DNA from 4 places in the Pseudoalteromonas sp. SWYJ118 genome. Region 4 is predicted to be linked to each of the others. Evidence: predicted binding sites of a transcription regulator. Region 4 holds the regulator's gene; each other region holds the start of a gene.
What was found. Region 4 encodes sigma-54, which starts transcription at its own class of promoters, with help from an activator protein. Its sites were predicted from a motif close to GTTGGCACGNNNNTNGNNT; they were not measured.

Region 1 (4,664 bases), on a different contig from region 4:
CCAGCAGATTTTGTAACGTATTTTTTATAAGGTAAGTTTCCCTTTTATCTATTTATTATGCAATTATTGGTTATACAAGGTGTATTTTTTTTAGATATTAGGGTTACAAACAAATGAAGTTAAGGATTAAATGGTTTACAAAAATAATTTTATTTTCAAGCCTAGTTATTAGCTTTATTTCAGTAGGTAACGAATATAATGCTAAATATGATGTGAGTTATAAATTAAATATAGATAACAATACCGCTGAAATACTTTTTCTCGATAAAAACAAAAACCTTACCTCTACATTAATCTTACTAAATAAAGCGGCATATATTGAAAAAGAGAAGTTACGAGAGTTTTGTAGCTCAGATGATGTTTTATGCCCTAGAAAAAGTTATGAAAGTAACGTTATCACTTGGTCACCTGATAATGAATATTTAGCTGTGTTTGTGGGTAATACAAAAGGGTTTTGGTTTATCCCCAGTAAAGAGATAACAAAAGCCGCATTCAATAAAAATAATGTAGTTAAAGTCGGCGTACATACTCAAAACGATAAAATAAATATTGCTCTATTTCATGGCGCGGCAGGATGGGTTGATAATCATCATTACGTTTTTTCAGCGGGTTTAAGTGGTGACAATTTTGTTTATAAGTTTAACCCAAAAACAAAGGAACTTAAGGGTTTTCCTTTTGAGCTAAATGAAGATTCTACGGTAAGCAGTTTTAAAGAAGTTTTTGTTGAAAGTTTTAATTCACAAAAAAGTAGTTTTAAATTAAGTGATGTTATTCAACAACTAGATAAATTGAAATAACTACAAAAAATAAACATAAAAAAGCGCAGCTTGTGTTGGAGTAACAAGCCGCGCTTATGAATTAGTTATACAAATAAGTTTATGTGGTGCGTATTAAATAACGCTAATTTTGTTACGAATGATTTTAACCCCATCCATATTTTCTAAAAACTTTTGAGCCAGTGCGCGCTGAAAACCAGTTTGTGCTTCACCGTATAAATCTACTTCACCATTTTTTACCTGCACGCGAATATCACTTAACGCTAGGTTAGGATTAGTTCGTAGGGTGTTGGTGATAGCTTGTTGTAAGTTAGGTTGAGTGGCTACACTGCTTACTACGGCCATGTTGGTTGCTGCACTTACTTTTGTAGCGCAAGCTAATAAAAATAAACAACAAAATGATACTAAAGCGATAGTTAACTTGAAGCGGTTCATAACTTAATCCTTACATTACGGTGAATAGTGCAGCCACAATATGGAAATTCCATCGGCTAGGTTATCTTTGTAGTTACAATTTCGGTGCCAATATTAACGCTATGAAATATAAGGGAATTTTATTAAGTGGGAATTCAGGTGGGCAAAAATTACATTTAAATGAGTATGAGTTACATGCTTGGGTTACATATGTAACAGGTACAAACAGCAGAGCCTGCAAGGCTTGCATTAAAAAGCCGACAAAAGTCGGCTTAGTATAAAAATGTTTTAGGTTACTTTTTCTTTTTAACCTTAGCCTTTTTCTTGGCTTTCATTTTTACTGGATCTTTACGTTTTTTAGCCGGTGGCTTAGCTTCTTTATGCTGTGGCTCGACACCTCTAATTACACGGCGTTTTAATTTTTGTTCAACGTAGCGCTCTACTTTATATAAAATACCAATATCGTGTGCTTCAACTAGCGATATTGCTATCCCTTTTTTACCAGCACGGCCAGTACGACCAATACGGTGTACATATACGTCGGCAGTACGCGGCATATCAAAGTTAATAACGTGGCTGATGTCAGATACATCAATACCACGTGCAGCTACGTCGGTAGCAACTAATATGCTTGTTTTGCCACTGTGGAAGTTTTCCATGGCTTTCATACGTTTGTCTTGTGGCATTTCGCCGCGTAACCACGCCGCTTTTACATCATTAGTTGTAAGTTCGCCAATCAATGTTTCTAAGCGTTCGCGAGTTTTAACAAACACAATCGCTTTAGTTACGTCAGGGTTTTTTAGCGTATTAACTAATAATTCAAGTTTGTGATGATAATCGTCGGCTAAATGTACCCATTGGTGAATTTTAGCTTTTTCTTTACGTGACGATTCGGCTTCTAATAGAGCTGGGTCGCTTAATGTTTTTTCAGCAAACCTTTCTACGCTGTCACCTTCAAGTGTTGCTGAGAATAAAAAACATTGGCGACGATTTTTAGCTTCGTCACAAATACGGCTCATTTCTTTTTTGAAACCCATATCTAACATGCGATCTGCTTCATCAATAATAAGCATTTCTACGTGTTCAGCATGAAAGTTTTCGGTTTCTAGGTATTCCATTAATCGACCTGGTGTGGCGATTAAAATATCATTATTTTTTTCAAAAATTTCTTTATGCGTGCCGTAGTTAATACCGCCTGTTACTACACCAATTTTTAGGTGTGTGCGTTTAGCTAGCAGTTCACATTGTTCATGAATTTGATAAGCCAGCTCACGAGTCGGGGTCATAACGAGTACGCGCGCAAAACCAGGGTCACGACGTGGGAAATCCAGTAAGTACTGAATAGCCGGAATTAAAAATGCCGCTGTTTTACCTGTACCAGTAGGCGCAGATGCTAAAATATCGCGCCCCTGTAGTGCTTCAGGAATAGCTTGTTGTTGAATGCTGGTTGGCGTCTCGTAGCCCATTTTATTAATGGCATCGAGTAGCTTGTTATCAAGATCAAATTCAGAAAATTGCATAGAGTGTCTAAAATAAGGGACAATTACCCTGATTATACGCGCTATGCTGCGCTTGGTGAATGAAAAGGTGAAAAAATGTCTGGTTTTGTATTTAAACAATTTAAAGTTGAACACGACCACTGTGCAATGAAAGTTTCTACCGATGGCATTTTGCTTGGCGCATGGGCTAATTTAAGCGGTGCAAAGTCATTACTTGATATAGGCACCGGCACCGGCTTACTAGCACTAATGTGTAAGCAGCGCAGTAATGAGCTTGATATAACTGCGGTAGAAATTGACGAAAGCGCCTATACCCAAGCATTACAAAATGTAGCTAATAGCCCGTGGCCAACTATAAGTATTACGCACCAAACTATTCAAAGCTTTAGTAGTGAAGTTAAATTTGACGTGGTTATCTCTAATCCACCGTATTTTAATCACAGTTTAAAAGGCGATAATGTTGCGCGTAATACCGCACGCCATACCGACGGCCTAAGTTTTGAAGAGTTAATTAATGCGTTTAAACGTTTAAGCTATAGAAGCTCTCGCTTTAGCTTAATACTCCCGAGAGTTGAAGGCGTGCTATTTATTGAGCTTGCTACTCAAAATGGGCTTTATTTAAATACTCATTGCCAAGTGAAAGCCACGCCAAATAAAGATATTAGCCGCAGTTTAATGACATTTAGCTACGTAAAAAGCGATATAGAATCATCAACACTGTGTATTAGAAACTTAGATAATACCTACACGGCTGATTATATAGCCCTGTGCAAAGCATTTTATTTGAAAATGTGAAGCAATTGTAAAATAGGAACGAATAACGCAAACTAACTAAAACTTATCGCTGAGAACAGATATGGATAGTCAGATACCTAAACCCTTTATAATTACACTTGCTGTATTACAGGCTATTGCTCTTACTCTTTTATATAGCAGTATAGAAAACAATGTGTGGCCAGCAACAAGCCCTACATGGCTAGTCTCACTTATTACATTTTCTATGAGCTTTCCTTTATTAATGCTAATGACTGTTAATAAAAATAATATAAAAACGTCGTTACTTTTAATCCTTCCTTTTTCCTTGTTGTTATCTTTACTGGGTGCGTATGCAGGCTTTCAGCAAGAGCCTCAAGAGTACGTAAGTAATAACACTTTAATGTCAGCTTTTATTTTTACTAGTTTAATAGCTGGCTTTAAAGGCCTTATGTACATTCAACAATTTGGTAGTTCGGAAAATGTTAGCTACAGTCGTTTGTTTAAGCTTTCTTGGCGCAATTTTATAATTTTTGGGGAATGCTGGCTGTTCGTGCTTATTTTTTGGGGAATTCTAAATTTAGGTGCGGCTTTATTTGATATTTTAGATATAGAATTTTTCTCTGAGCTACTAAGAAATGAATGGTTTTGGATCCCAATCTTAACGCTCGCATTTGCCTTTGCGAGTATCATATTTAGAAAGCTTTTGAACATTGAAGATAATATCGCTTTTTTACTACAAACTTTAATTAAGTTTTTACTTCCTGTTTTATCAGTTATTTCTCTCGGTTTTTTAGCAACACTTCCTTTTACCGGGCTCAATAAATTATGGGAAACCGGAAGTGGTAGTTTGTTAGTAATGTGGCTGCAGGTGCTCACCTTATTTTTTGTTAATACAGTTTATAAAGATGACTCATCAGTTCGCCCTTATTACTTGCTCTTGCATCGACTCGTTTTTATAAGCGTTGCGTTACTTCCCGTTTATAGTGTTATTTCTGCCTATGGAATTTACTTACGGGTAGATCAGCATGGGCTAACGGTAGATCGTTGTTGGGGTATTTTAATTTGGTTTTTATTGGCGTGTTTTTCGTTTAGTTATCTTGTTGGAATAATTACAAAGAGAGATAATTGGCTAGAGCCGCTTAGCAAAATAAATATTGTGATGGGCTGGGTTGTACTTGTAAGTATGCTTGTTGTTAACTCTCCTTTATTAAACTTTCAA
Region 2 (4,664 bases), on a different contig from region 4:
ATGTGTAATAAACTGTATAAAACTTCATAGCGTTTCTACATATTCCCCACAGCTTTTTACGCTAATATTTTATGTTCTCTTATAAAGTTACCTTACTGGTATTTAGTTTATAAGAAAGAGTATGAAACCATTAATTATAGGGGCGATAGCATTAAGCCTGAGTGCTTGTTCTGCGGTAACCATTCAGCCACAGGCAACAGCAAAAATAACGAGCCAAGCTAATTACGAAGATAGTCGCTCATTTTACTTTTGGGGATTGGTAGGCGAGCAACGCGTAGATGTAAAACAAATTTGTTTAAGTACATCCGTTACTCAAATGCAGTCACAGCAAACCTTTGGTGATGGAGCGCTGAGTTTAATTACGCTTGGAATATACTCGCCTCATACCATTAAAGTGTGGTGCCAAGAGCAAGTAATAGGGGAAACATTATGAGTATCAAGCTACTTGTGGCCAGTTGTACATTTATTATATTAACGGGATGTACAAATATTTACTTTGATAACGGAGCACAAAGCAAAGTAAGCAATAAAACGCTAAAAAGCTCACAGTGGCATCATAATTTTGCACTTGCGTTGTACGAGGGATCAGAGCCGTTAGATTTAACAACACATTGCCCACAAGGTGAATGGCAAAGCGTTCATACGTATAAATCGTTTACTAATGGTTTAGCTGAGGTAGTTGTAAATCAAATTGGACCAGCTTGGTACCCTAAAACAGTGGAAGTACAATGTAATAAGGTACCATTTAAATAACTTTATGAACGAGAAAAGGGCCAAAAGGCCCTTCGTGTTGCAGCAAGTAACACATTCTTTCTTATAAATTAAAGTCTACAGAATAAGCAACGTAAGCTTTAATATCTGAATCATCCATATCTGTATCAGATAAACCAAAAGTAAAACCGTCTTTCGAAATAGATACACCGTAATCTAGAATATTGTCATCACCAATAAAGTCACCTGAGTAATGACCTAGGTGAAGCGCCATTTCAGTACCGTTACTACCAACAGCAAAACCATAATCTGCAGTTAAGTAAAGTGAATCACCAAAGTCTGTACCATCACCACTTGCAGCTGATGTTGCAAGTACTGAAGCACCAAAGGTAAAGCCTTCAACACTGATGCTACCGTAAATTTCAGAGAAATCTGCGTCAGCCTCAGAAGCGGCATCTGGGTAAGCGTAATAAATATAGCCAACATCGTAGCTAACGCTTTCGTTAATGTCGCCACCAAAGCCTGCGTATAAATCAAGCTCATAGGTCATTTCATCTGCCCACGATGCATTTGAAGCCCAAGTACCTGCATAAAAGCCCGATTCATTGGCGTAATCAATACCGCCTGAAATAGCTGCATCGCCCCCAGTTTGCTCTTGACCGCGCCATAAGTAGTTTGATGTTGCCGCTGCATTAGCAGTTACTTCAGCATGCACAGCTGTAGATGTTAAAGATGTTGCGCCCATTAATGCTATAGCACTTATAGCGATGGTTTTTTTTAGTTTTAGCATGTCCATTTCCCGTTATATGATTTTTGCTCGCCAAGGTTTTTATTATGTAATCGGAACCTTTAGGCTGACGGCTTTTTATTGTTTAACTAACGGGATAATTGCACTGTATGTGCCAGCTTCATTATTTTTTATTAAAAATTATTTTTTATTTATTAAAAACATGAGCTTGAATTTTATGAATAGGATGGGGATATAACATGAAGGAAGATGTTGCGCACATTGCTGGTGCATAAATTAACCTAGCCGCACCATAAAAGTACGGCTAAATTAGAAGGTTTTAGCCGAATATAGTGCGCATAAGGCTAATTGTTTCGTTTACGCTGCGACCTTTTTGTACTTCACTCACAATTGAATCACGTTTACTGCGAATGTGTTCAGGAATATCGTCAGCAGCAAGAGCACGGTCTACTAAAATTTCTGCAGACTCTTTACCTCTACGCTGAGTTTTACCTGTTGTAGTTGTAGTACGTTTAGGCTTGGTTAGCAGTTTAATGTAGTTAGAGTTATCTGGTGTTTTAGCATCAGCATAGTGAAAGAAACATGGGATTAGCGCTTTAATAGCAACTAATTGTTCTTCTAACTCATTACTAGGTTTAGCCATTTTGTACCATGACATAGCTTGAATACCTTTTACGATATCTTGCCAGTAACGCTCAAAATCACTATTTTTAAGTTTAGAAACACCAAGGGCACCACATAAAGCATCTAATCGATTATTTGTAATCGGAGTAAATAAATCAGGGCGACGCATTGCAAGCAGTCGTGTTGCAGGCGCAAGTGTTGGTTTTTCGTTGTTGTCGGTGAATATTTTTGAATAAGCAGCAACAAATTGTTGATACTCATATTGAGTAATATCACCTTCAAGTGGAATATTCACTAGTGCATCATCAAAAGCACCTGGTAAATCACCAAGCATTTGATGGAAGCTCTTTGCACTCTTTGTAGATGCAAACCATTCAACGTCAAAGTTGTATGTGCTTGGATCAAGTGATGCCATGTGCTTACCGCTAAACGCAAGTAAGTCTTCAGGGATCATATCTTTAAGAGATTGTTCACGAATGCTTTTAATGTAGTCTACTAAGCGAAGCTGTTCATCAAGTGCAATAACGTCTTTGTGTTGTTCTACAAATACACTTACAACAGGCCAAGGAGCAATACGTAAAGCTTTAGCCTGTAAAAAGCTAATCGCTTGCCCTGTAATGAGAATTCACTCAGCATGGCAAACGGCGCATACTTAAATATTATTTAGCCTTAAAGCTGCAGAGATTGTTATAAAACAAATGAACCCAGCTTGATACCATAAAATAGTGGACGTGAGCTATTCTTTGGTATTTTTAAAAGTGGGCAGTGATTGATGCCGGTTATTCGTGACTTAATATACTTATGGGGTCTAGCTTTACTGCTTTATAGCAGGAAAACTAGACTCTAATATAGGACTGAAAATAGCTTTAAGTATTATACTTGTCAGCGTGAATTAGTTATTTAAAAGAGTTAATAGGCTAGGGTCTTCAGTTTCAATATATAATGCTTTTAATTTTTTATCACCACTTTCGGTTTCAGTAAATTGCTGAAAAGAATAGTTTTTAGAAAAACTTGAAAGAGCCTCAATAGATGCTTGATTACTACTTTGTGTATAAGTAAGTTCTAGTGCGCAAACCTTCCCTGCACACTCTAGATCTTGCTGTAAAATAGTGACGTCTTTTAATTCATTTAGAATAAAATCGTTTAGCTTATCTTTACGTATTTGTGCTATTTCAGAGTATTCAATATTAGACATACGCTGCAGTAATATTGAAGTATCATTTTTAAATACGTCGTCCAATGCTTTTGTTGAAACAAATTCTTTTCCACCCTCAGTTGAAACAAATTCTTCAGAGAAAGCGTTAGGGCTTGAAATAGGCAATTTAGATATCGCTGCCACTTTTTGCTCTACAACTTTGTGCTGTTTGACAGATGGTTCAGAGGCTTTACTTAATAGGGTGTTTGGCTCAATTGGAGGCTTAGCTTTTTCATTACTAAGAATGGCTTCATCAGTTGGTTGTATGTGGGTTAGCGGAGGATCTGAAGGCTGCCCAGTGTTTAAAATACCAATACCAAGAATGGCGACAAAAACAAGTGCAATTAAAAATATGTATTTCATTTTACTATCCTTAGAAGAGAAAGGCATACGCCTTTCTAAATGATGCTTATTCCAATCGTATCATACAAGAAACTTGACCACCACCAGAGCACGAATAGCTAACTGTACCACCCTCACCATGAACAACCGTCATGCTACCTGAGGTGCAACGGCATGTCATTGTTGCATAGGTAAATGTACTCATTGTGATTAAAAAAAACGCTAAAATAACTGTAATTTTTTTGATAAATTCATAATAATCCTTAATCGTGATTTCGAACTTTAATGTTACCTTATTGTTTTTTTTGTAAATAACTATTTTCTAGGTGGTTTAAATATGAGAAAGGGCCTTGCGGCCCTTAGTGTTGCAGCAAGTAACACATTTTTTTATAGGCTAAAGTCTGCAGAGTCGACAACGTAAGCTTTTAAATCTGAGTCATCGATATCATTATCAGATAAGCCAAAAGTAAAGCCATCCTTAGAGATTGAAACGCCGTAATCGATGATGTTGTCATCACCAATAAAGCCGCCTGAGTAATGCCCCAAATGCAGCGCTATTTCAGTTCCATTACTACCAATAGCGAATCCATAGTCTGTTGTTAAATAAAGTGAATCACCAAAGTCGGAACCATCACCACTAGCAGCTGAAGTTGCTAATACCGAAGCACCAAAAGTGAAACCTTCTACACTGATACTCCCGTAAACCTCAGAGAAATCTGCGTCAGCTTCTGAAGCAGCATCAGGGTAGGCATAGTAAATATAACCAACATCATAGCTAACGCTTTCATTGATTGCGCCACTAAAGCCTGCATATAAGTCGAGCTCGTAGGTCATTTCATCTGCCCACGATGCATTTGATGCCCATGTACCGGCATAAAAGCCGGACTCGTTAGCGTAATCAATTCCACCCGAAATAGTAGCGTCGCCTCCTGTTTGCTCTTGACACGCCATAAGTGGTTGGAGGTTGCTGCTGCATTTGCAGTTACCTCTGCAAATGTCGTTGTTGATGTTATGCCTGCAAACGCCAGTGCACCGAAGAGTATT
Region 3 (4,664 bases), on a different contig from region 4:
TGGTCAATACCACGGGTAAATAATGAAAATAATTATACTCGGTGCCGGGCAAGTTGGTGCTACGCTTGCTGAAAACTTAGTTGGCGAACAAAACGAAATTACCGTTGTTGATATAGACGGTAACCGATTACGTGAACTTCAAGATAAGTACGACTTACAAGGGGTTATGGGCCACAGTGCGCATCCTGATGTATTACGCCGTGCAGGCGCTGAAGATGCCGATATGATTATAGCGGTAACCAGCTCAGATGAAGTGAACATGGTTGCATGCCAAGTGGCATACAGTATTTTTAAAACCCCCACTAAAATTGCCCGCATTCGCTCAGAGCAATATTTAAAATACCGCGAAAAGCTATTTCAAAACGATGATTTACCAATCGATCATTACATTGCCCCAGAAGCACTGGTCACTAAGTATATTCGCCGTTTAATTGACTACCCTGGTGCTCTGCAAGTATTGCAGTTTGCCGATGGCATGCTCTCGTTAGTCGCCGTAAAAGCTTACTATGGTGGTTTATTAGTAGGTTATGCGTTATCAGCACTTAAAGAACATATTCCTAATGTAGAAACTCGTGTTGCCGCTATTTATCGCCAGGGTAAAGCAATCAAACCACTGGGTACCACCGTTATTGAAGCCGACGACGAAGTATTCTTTATTGCCGCAACAAAACATATACGCGCAGTAATGAACGAGCTACAAAAACTTGAGCGTTCGTACAAAAAAATTATGATCGCTGGTGGCGGTAACATTGGTGCAGGCCTTGCCCGCTCACTTGAAAAAAATCACACCGTTAAATTAATTGAGCGCAGTAAAGAACGTGCCGAGCAGCTCTCAGAAATGCTCGACAACACGGTCGTTTTTTGTGGTGATGCATCTGATCAAGAACTACTTTCAGAAGAACATATAGAACAAGTTGATGTATTTATTGCCGTAACCAACGACGATGAAGCAAATATTATGTCGGCCATGCTTGCAAAGCGTATGGGCGCACAGAAAACCATGGTGCTTATTCAACGTGGAGCTTACGTTGATTTAGTACAAGGCGGCGAAATAGATATTGCCATATCACCGCAACAAGCCACTATATCAGCGCTATTAACTCACGTACGACGTGGTGATATTGTTAATGTGTATTCACTGCGTAAAGGTGCGGCAGAAGCTATTGAAGCCGTTGCCCATGGTGATGAAAATACATCTAAAGTGGTTGGCCGTGCAATTGCCGATATAAAACTTCCAGCGGGTACCACTATTGGCGCAATAGTACGTAATGACGATGTACTGATAGCCCACGACGATACAATTATTATGTCGGGCGATCATGTCATCATGTTTTTAATCGACAAAAAACACATTACCGTTGTAGAAAAACTATTCCAAGTAAGTGCTATATTCCTTTAACTAGTTACTCTAATTAGTTAATTTAATACACAAAAAAGCCGCTGATTAAGGCGGCTTTAATGGAGTATGCTTAAATATTGATTACTGTACTTTTGAAAACTCTTCTTTAGAGATTTCACCATTACCATCAGTATCCAAATCATCAAAAATCTTTACAAGCTGAGGGTTAACCTTCGCTTCTTCCATTGTAATAGCACCGTTACCATCTGCATCAAAAGAGGCAAAATCTACTGCGGCATATGCTGCTGATGAAGATGCTAAAACGATAACTGCAAGTGTTGTATTTAATGTTTTCATAATAATATTCCTAGTAATATGGGAAGTCCTTTTCAAAGATCCCTGACTGTGAAAAATGTTTAATCTGAAAAGATTAATTAGTAATTAGCGAATTCTTCTTTAGAAAGCTCGCCGCTACCGTCGGTATCTAGCTCAATAAATTCAGCCATTAAATCTGTATCGACTGCCGCTTCGCTTGGGCTAATTGTGCCGCTACCATCGATATCAAGGCTGTCAAAATCTGATGCTGCAAATGCAGCGGAAGAAGATGCTAGTACTATAAGTGCTAATGCTTTATTTAAATGTTTCATAACTTAATCCTTCAATGTTCTATCAAAAAAATTGCTTCGTTTAACTTAAAACGTAATTTTTCACTTCCTTGTTATCCTCTTTCGTAAGCTCCCTTGCCTACTTAGGTGTCTTTGGCAACTCAGGATAAATACTTTTTAATTAAGCTTCTGAAAATTCTTCTTTTGATAACTCACCATTTTGGTCAGTATCAAGCTCAGAAAACATGCTCATTAGCTTTGCATCAACTGATGCTTCTGCTTGGCTAATTGTGCCACTGCCGTCTACATCCAGTGTGTCAAAATCTGTTGCAGCAAAAGCGGCTGAAGAAGATGCAATAGCGATAAGTGCTAAAGTTTTATTAATGCTTTTCATAATATGTATCCTTCAAATTTATGTGTGTGCGATTAAGTATTTCACTTTGAATCACGATTTCGTTCAGTACACTTAGACTATTACAACTTAGATGCCAACATTTAAAAGCTATTAATTTTCAATAAGTTAAATATAAAACGTACAACAAGAAGGCGTTTTTAGAATAGTTATTGTTGCCCTTTAGCAACACGTTTTAAAGAGATGACATTAAAGTCATTAAAAACATATAGTTATGTTTATATAAAAAGATACATTTTTAAGTGTACGGTTTTAAAAGGAGGGATTTTAAAGAATAATTGAGATAAATTTTAACGAGGAAGCTTTAATAACAAAAAATAAGCTGTAAAAAATAATACGTAATCAGTTGTTTTATTTAAATAATAATTTTAATTATGAAAGAGAAAAAAACATTTTATAAATACTGACGTAAAATGCCTTTTTGTTGCAAATAAGCGAAAACCTATTTATTCAACGGTAGGCTCAAGCGCAGAAGGGTCTATAAAATGCTCTTTCATAAAGGCTTTCATTTCATCCTCGCTTGCTAGTAGCTTAATTCCACAGTGCACACCTGCGGCATGCTCTTTAACACTGCAAATTTCACCTTCAAAATCTTTATCACTGCTATTAAGTACGACAGTGCATTGCATATCTTTAATACTTTCAACTTGCTGATCGCCTCTAATATCAAACATTACACCAGTGAGTGAAATGTCTTTAATAAGGCCTTCAAGTACCCTATCGTCACTTAGTTTTAGCTTTGCAGGTAATAAGGTAGGTATGCGTGTTTGTGAGCGTAGCGCAAATAACTGCACTTGCTTTGGAAAGTTTATAAACACGAGTTTAGCGGGATGAGAGGCTACCGACATAATTTGCTGGCGAAACGCAATAACTTGCCCACCACTACCTTCAATAAGCGCTCTTACAACAACCATTACGCCATCACGTAAATAGTCACTCGCCACAGGTAAACGCTTTGCATTGGGATAATTTAAAATAATAAACTGTTTATCGAGTAAACCAACTAATTCAGTTTTAACACGCTTACTGCTTGTAGGTGTTAATATTTCTAGGTCGACTAAGCTGCCTACACTTATATGCTTTAGCTTTTCTAAATTTGTTGGCATATCCCTTTCCCACTAACTTGTATTTTAAAATTCAAATGGCTCGTTTAACCACGCCAAAATGTAGGCGTAAATAGTACTAATAAAGTAAATATTTCTAAACGACCAAACACCATTGCAATGGTAAGCAACCATTTAGCACCATCGGTTATAGCGCCATAATGCGATGCTACATCACCCAGACCTGGACCTAAGTTATTTAAACAAGCCGCAGTGGCTGAGAACGCAGTTATGTTATCCATACCCGTGCCCATAAGCGCTAACATAATAATAATAAACACCAACGCATACGCAGAGAAAAATCCCCACACGGCCTCTACTACTTTGTCTGGCAACGCCTTTCGACCCAGCTTGATTGAATATATAGCCCGTGGGTGCACCAAACGATTAAGCTCACGCACACCCTGCAAGTACAGTAAGAACACGCGCACTACTTTCATACCACCACCAGTAGAGCCTGCACAACCACCAATAAAGCTCGAAAATATAAGTAAAATAGGTAAAAACAAAGGCCATGTTGAAAAGTTATCAGTAGCAAAGCCTGCTGTTGTACTCATAGAAACAGCTTGAAATAATGCCTGATCGAGGGTTTCATCGCCATTAGCAAATATTTCATTAGAGGAAAGTACGGTAAAACAAATAACCACCAGCGCTAATTGAATACACAAAAACACCTTAAACTCAGGGTCTCGAATATAAACTTGTACGTTTCGACTCGCCACTGCAGCGTAGTGCAGGGAGAAGTTAACAGCGGCAATAATTAAAAAGAACACACAAATAAAGTTAATTACAGGGCTGTCAAAGTGCCCCATGGAAGCATCGTAAGTAGAAAAACCACCTATCGCGACCGTTGAGAATGCATGACATATCGCATCAAACCACTCCATCCCTGCTGCCCAATAAGCCAGCATACAAGCAATAGTCAGCGACACATAAATATACCAAAGGTGCTTTGCTGTATCGGCAATTCGCGGGGTCATTTTGGAATCTTTTACAGGCCCAGGTATTTCAGCGCGATATAACTGCATACCACCAACACCTAGCATGGGGAGTATAGCGACAGCGAGTACGATTATACCCATACCGCCAAACCACTGGAGTTGCTGGCGATAAAACAACACCGACTTAGGTAAGTACTCAATACCGGTAAGTACTGTAGCGCCGGTGGTTGTTAAGCCAGAGAATGCTTCAAACACCGCATCGGC
Region 4 (4,664 bases):
CGTTTATTACTTACTTTAAAAGATGTTATGCACAGCGGCGCAAATACACCTATTATTAGCGTTTCACAAACAGTTAAAGACGCCCTCATTGAAATGTCTGCTAAAGGTTTAGGTATGACAGCCATTGTTGATGAAAATCAGCAGCTCGTGGGATTATTTACCGATGGCGATTTGCGTCGTATTTTAGAGCAAAGAATTGATATTCATACAACACAAATAGATGTTGTTATGACTAAGTCATGCACTACGGCTACGCAAGATATTTTGGCTGCTGAAGCGCTTAATATTATGGAACACAAACGTATAAATGGCTTAATCGTCGTCAATGAGAAAAACCAACCTATTGGCGCATTAAACATGCAAGACCTATTAAAAGCAGGAGTATTATAAATGCAATTTGAAGAACTCTATCAACCGCTGAGCGATGATGCAAAAGCACGCGCTAAAAAAGTAAAACTACTTATATGCGATATTGATGGTGTATTTTCTGATGGCCGTATTTACCTTGGTAATCAAGGTGAAGAGCTAAAAGCATTTAATACAAAAGATGGTTTTGGCATTAAAGCGCTTATAAACAGTGGCTTTGAAGTGGCTGTAATTACTGGTCGTCATTCACAAATAGTGCAACAACGTATGAGCAGCTTAACCGTACAGCATATTTATCAAGGCCAAGAAAATAAGCTCATTGCCTATCAAGAGCTAAAAGACAAACTCAACCTTAGCGATGAACAAATTGCTTATATCGGTGATGATGGTCCTGACATGCCCGTTATGGAATTAGTCGGCTTTGCTGTTGCAGTAAATGATGCCCATCCACTTATTAAACGTTTATCACACTATGTAACGCAAATGCCTGGCGGCTTTGGTGCAGTAAGAGAGCTCACCGACTTACTTATGCTTGAAAATGGTAAAGCATTGACTACACAAGGCACTAGTTCATGAATGCAGCGCGCATAATATTAAGCGTTTTATTCATTAGCTGTATGGTTTGGCTTTGGTACCCTTATTTTACACAAACAAATATTGTGCCTCAGACTGAGCCTGAAGTTATTGCCAAGCCTGATTACATAGCCATAGAACTCAAACAAACAGCCTATGACGAACAAGGTAAAATTAGCCACAAAGTCACTGCGGCTAAAATGGAGCTATATCAACAATTAGGTTTTACGTTTTTTGAAAAACCTATTTTTACTTTATATAACGAAAAGCAAACGTGGCAAATAAATGCAGACGAAGCAACATTATACGAAGACAAACAATTAATTTTAGAAGGCAATGTGGTTGCCAAAAACTTAACCGATAACGCCATGATAGACAAAATCAATGCTGATAATATTCAGGTAGATATAAAGCTATTAACAATGCGTTCGGAGCAACCCGTTATCATCACTGGACCCAATTTAAAAATCACTGGTAAAGGCCTAGAAGCCGACTTAAAAACCGAAGTGATAAAACTAATTAACCATACGCGAACCATATATTATGACCAATAAAATATTAAAATCACTTATTATTCCTACACTTATACTAGCGTTTAATAGTAGTGCTGCAGAGCAAAACACGCAACCGGCTGCAAATCAAATTTCAATAAGCGCCGATAAGCAAGAAGGTCAATTAAAAGCTAATGTCGGGATTTTTGAGAAAAACGTTGAAATTATTCACGGTAACCGCCGTATCACAGCCGACCGCTTAGAAGTACATAAACGCGATGAACTTGGCGATAATAAACAATTATTAATTGCTACAGGTAGCCCTGCGCACTTTGAAGAAAAGCAATCAGATGGCACGACTATGAGCGCCAGTGCTGACGAAGTACGTTATGATGTATCTAAGCGTTTTTTAACGCTTGTTGGTAATGCACAAGTATCGCAAGCGGGACAAAAAATAAATGCTAAAAGCATTACCTACGATATAGAGCAGCAGCTAATCAGTGCCGAAAAAGATGAAAACTCAACTGACCGCGTTCACACAATTTTAGTACCAATCGAGACTAAAAAAAGTAAAAAAAGCGACAAAGGTCAACCATGAGCACATTAAAAGCAGAGCTATTAGCAAAGAGCTATAAAGGCCGTGAAGTTGTAAAAAACGTCGGCCTTGAAGTCAAAGCTGGCAGTATTGTTGGCTTACTTGGCCCTAACGGCGCAGGTAAAACTACCACGTTTTATATGATAGTAGGACTTGTACCTAGCGACAAAGGTAAAATATCGATAGACGATAACGATATTACTCTTTTACCTATGCATAGTCGTGCTAGATTAGGCATTGGCTACTTACCGCAAGAGTCTTCAATATTCAGAAAGCTGACTGTTTATCAAAACTTAATGGCCATTTTAGAAACGCGCAAAGAGTTAAATAAACAAGCTAGAGAAGACACTCTCGATAAATTATTAGATGAATTTAGCATACAACACATTCGTGATAGCCAAGGTATGGCATTGTCGGGTGGCGAACGTCGTCGTGTTGAAATAGCACGTGCGCTGGCAGCAGATCCTAAATTTATATTACTGGATGAACCATTTGCAGGTGTTGACCCGATTTCGGTATTAGACATAAAGAAAATAATAGAACATCTTAAAAATCGTGGGATTGGTGTATTAATTACCGATCATAACGTAAGAGAAACCCTTGATGTTTGTGAAAAAGCCTACATTGTTTCTCATGGGGAGCTGATTGCATCAGGTACTCCAGAACACGTATTAAATGATAAAACAGTACGCGATGTTTACTTAGGCGAGCAATTTAGGCTGTAACATTTACGCCATGTCTTTAAGCATCTGCTAGTATTAATTATAACAACATAAAAGGATTGTTAGAGATACATGAGGCAATCACTACAGCTGCGCATGGGCCAGCAACTTACAATGACTCCACAGCTGCAACAAGCTATTCGTTTGTTGCAACTCAGTACATTGGATCTCCAGCAAGAAATACAAGAAGCTCTCGACAGCAACCCGCTATTAGAGGTTGAAGAAGCAGACTATTCAGAAGACGCTGCAGGTAAAAACGAGCAAAAAGCAGATACAGATGACATAACTGTTAGCGCATCTGCCGATGATGCTCCAAGCGAATACGAACAAGATAGTGGTGAAGCACTTGCAAAAGACACGCTAAGTGACGACATGGCTATGGATGTTAGTTGGGATGAGTACATGAGTGCCGCCCCAGCAGCATCATCGGGTCCGATGCCTGAAGACGAATCAATATACCAAGGCGCCTCTACTGAAACGCTCCATGAGTATTTAATGTGGCAGTTACAACTAACGCCATTTAGCCCTACAGACGAAGCTATTGCTATTGCTATTGTAGAAGCCGTCGATGATTCAGGTATTTTAACACTAAGCTGCGAAGAGATTTTAGAAAGCTTTAATCAAGAAAACGAAGATGATAACGAAGTCGAACTTGATGAAATTGAAGCTGTATTAAAACGCATCCAACTGTTTGATCCTGTTGGTATTGCTGCACGTAGTTTACAAGAGTGTTTGTGTATTCAGCTTAACCAGTTTGATAAAGAAACACCTTACATTAATGAAACAAAAATGATTTTAACCGAGCATATTGATTTATTAGCTGCTCGTGACTATCGTACATTAATGAAGAAAACTAAGCTCAAAGAAGAAGAGCTTAAGGAAGTAATGACATTAATACATACTCTTAGCCCTAAACCTGCAGATACTATTGTAAGAGAAGAATCTGAGTATGTTATTCCTGATGTGTCAGTTAAAAAAATTAAAGGCCGCTGGGTTGTTGAGTTAAACCCAGACAGCATGCCTAAAATTCGTGTTAATAGCCAATACGCGGCAATGTCTCGCACTGTAAAATCCAGTGGTGACAGCCAGTTTATTCGCTCGCATTTACAAGAAGCTAAATGGTTTATTAAAAGCTTAGAAAGTAGAAACGACACGCTATTAAAAGTGACAAATTGTATTGTTAAGCAACAACAAGGCTTTTTTGAACACGGTCCTGAAGCCATGAAACCAATGGTTTTAAATGATGTTGCTGAAATGGTAGAAATGCACGAATCAACAATTTCGCGCGTAACAACCCAAAAGTATATGCACACACCCCGTGGTATATTTGAGCTTAAATATTTTTTCTCAAGCCATGTAAGCACCGAAAACGGTGGTGAATGTTCATCTACAGCAATCCGTGCGCTTATCCGAAAATTAATCGCAGCAGAAAACTCAGCAAAACCATTGAGTGATAGCAAAATAGCGGATATATTGGCTGAGCAAGGAATTAAAGTAGCGAGACGTACAATCGCAAAATACCGCGAATCTCTGGCTATTCCACCGTCAAATCAGCGTAAAAGTTTGATTTAAGACGCAAAAAAAAGAGGGTAATGCTTATGCAACTAAACTTAACTGGTCGTCACGTAGAATTAACCGATTCACTAAGAGACTATATTAATACCAAATTTGCGAAGCTAGAAAGACACTCTGATCATATTAATAATGTTCATGTCATTCTCGATGTAGAAAAATTAAATCAAAAAGCAGAAGCCACCATACACGTAAGCGGTGCTGAGCTATTTGCCTCTACAGAACATCAAGATATGTATGCCGCCATTGACTCGTTGATCGACAAGCTCGATCGACAAGTAATTAAACACAAAGAGAAGCTTGCTCGACACTAATATGATGAAATTAAGCTCACTTATATGCCAG

Region 1: a site for sigma-54 is predicted at 1,285-1,303, ahead of I6F48_RS15440 (BON domain-containing protein). Genes of this name have one in related genera too.
Region 2: a site for sigma-54 is predicted at 1,600-1,618, ahead of I6F48_RS16955 (TorF family putative porin). Genes of this name have one in related genera too.
Region 3: a site for sigma-54 is predicted at 2,419-2,437, ahead of I6F48_RS18380 (EF-hand domain-containing protein). Genes of this name have one in related genera too.

Annotation. Positions count from the first base shown of each region.
Region 1 covers NZ_JADYXC010000018.1:10,869-15,532, reverse strand. The annotation lists gene I6F48_RS15445 (hypothetical protein) at 114-797, shown strand; gene I6F48_RS15440 (BON domain-containing protein) at 891-1,211, opposite strand; gene srmB (ATP-dependent RNA helicase SrmB) at 1,484-2,710, opposite strand; gene I6F48_RS15430 (tRNA1(Val) (adenine(37)-N6)-methyltransferase) at 2,786-3,484, shown strand; gene I6F48_RS15425 (DUF4153 domain-containing protein) at 3,546-4,664, shown strand, end outside.
Region 2 covers NZ_JADYXC010000021.1:70,352-75,015, forward strand. The annotation lists gene I6F48_RS16945 (Bor family protein) at 122-433, shown strand; gene I6F48_RS16950 (Bor/Iss family lipoprotein) at 430-753, shown strand; gene I6F48_RS16955 (TorF family putative porin) at 815-1,501, opposite strand; partial or broken gene I6F48_RS16960 (hypothetical protein) at 1,779-2,690, opposite strand; gene I6F48_RS16965 (hypothetical protein) at 2,976-3,641, opposite strand; partial or broken gene I6F48_RS16970 (TorF family putative porin) at 4,008-4,664, opposite strand, start outside.
Region 3 covers NZ_JADYXC010000026.1:8,057-12,720, forward strand. The annotation lists gene trkA (Trk system potassium transporter TrkA) at 23-1,399, shown strand; gene I6F48_RS18370 (EF-hand domain-containing protein) at 1,481-1,696, opposite strand; gene I6F48_RS18375 (calmodulin) at 1,774-1,986, opposite strand; gene I6F48_RS18380 (EF-hand domain-containing protein) at 2,126-2,338, opposite strand; gene I6F48_RS18385 (flagellar brake domain-containing protein) at 2,803-3,462, opposite strand; gene I6F48_RS18390 (TrkH family potassium uptake protein) at 3,507-4,664, opposite strand, start outside.
Region 4 covers NZ_JADYXC010000001.1:105,153-109,816, reverse strand. The annotation lists gene I6F48_RS00575 (KpsF/GutQ family sugar-phosphate isomerase) at 1-390, shown strand, start outside; gene kdsC (3-deoxy-manno-octulosonate-8-phosphatase KdsC) at 391-942, shown strand; gene lptC (LPS export ABC transporter periplasmic protein LptC) at 939-1,493, shown strand; gene lptA (lipopolysaccharide transport periplasmic protein LptA) at 1,483-2,028, shown strand; gene lptB (LPS export ABC transporter ATP-binding protein) at 2,025-2,750, shown strand; gene I6F48_RS00550 (RNA polymerase factor sigma-54) at 2,820-4,319, shown strand; gene hpf (ribosome hibernation promoting factor) at 4,346-4,633, shown strand; gene ptsN (PTS IIA-like nitrogen regulatory protein PtsN) at 4,638-4,664, shown strand, end outside.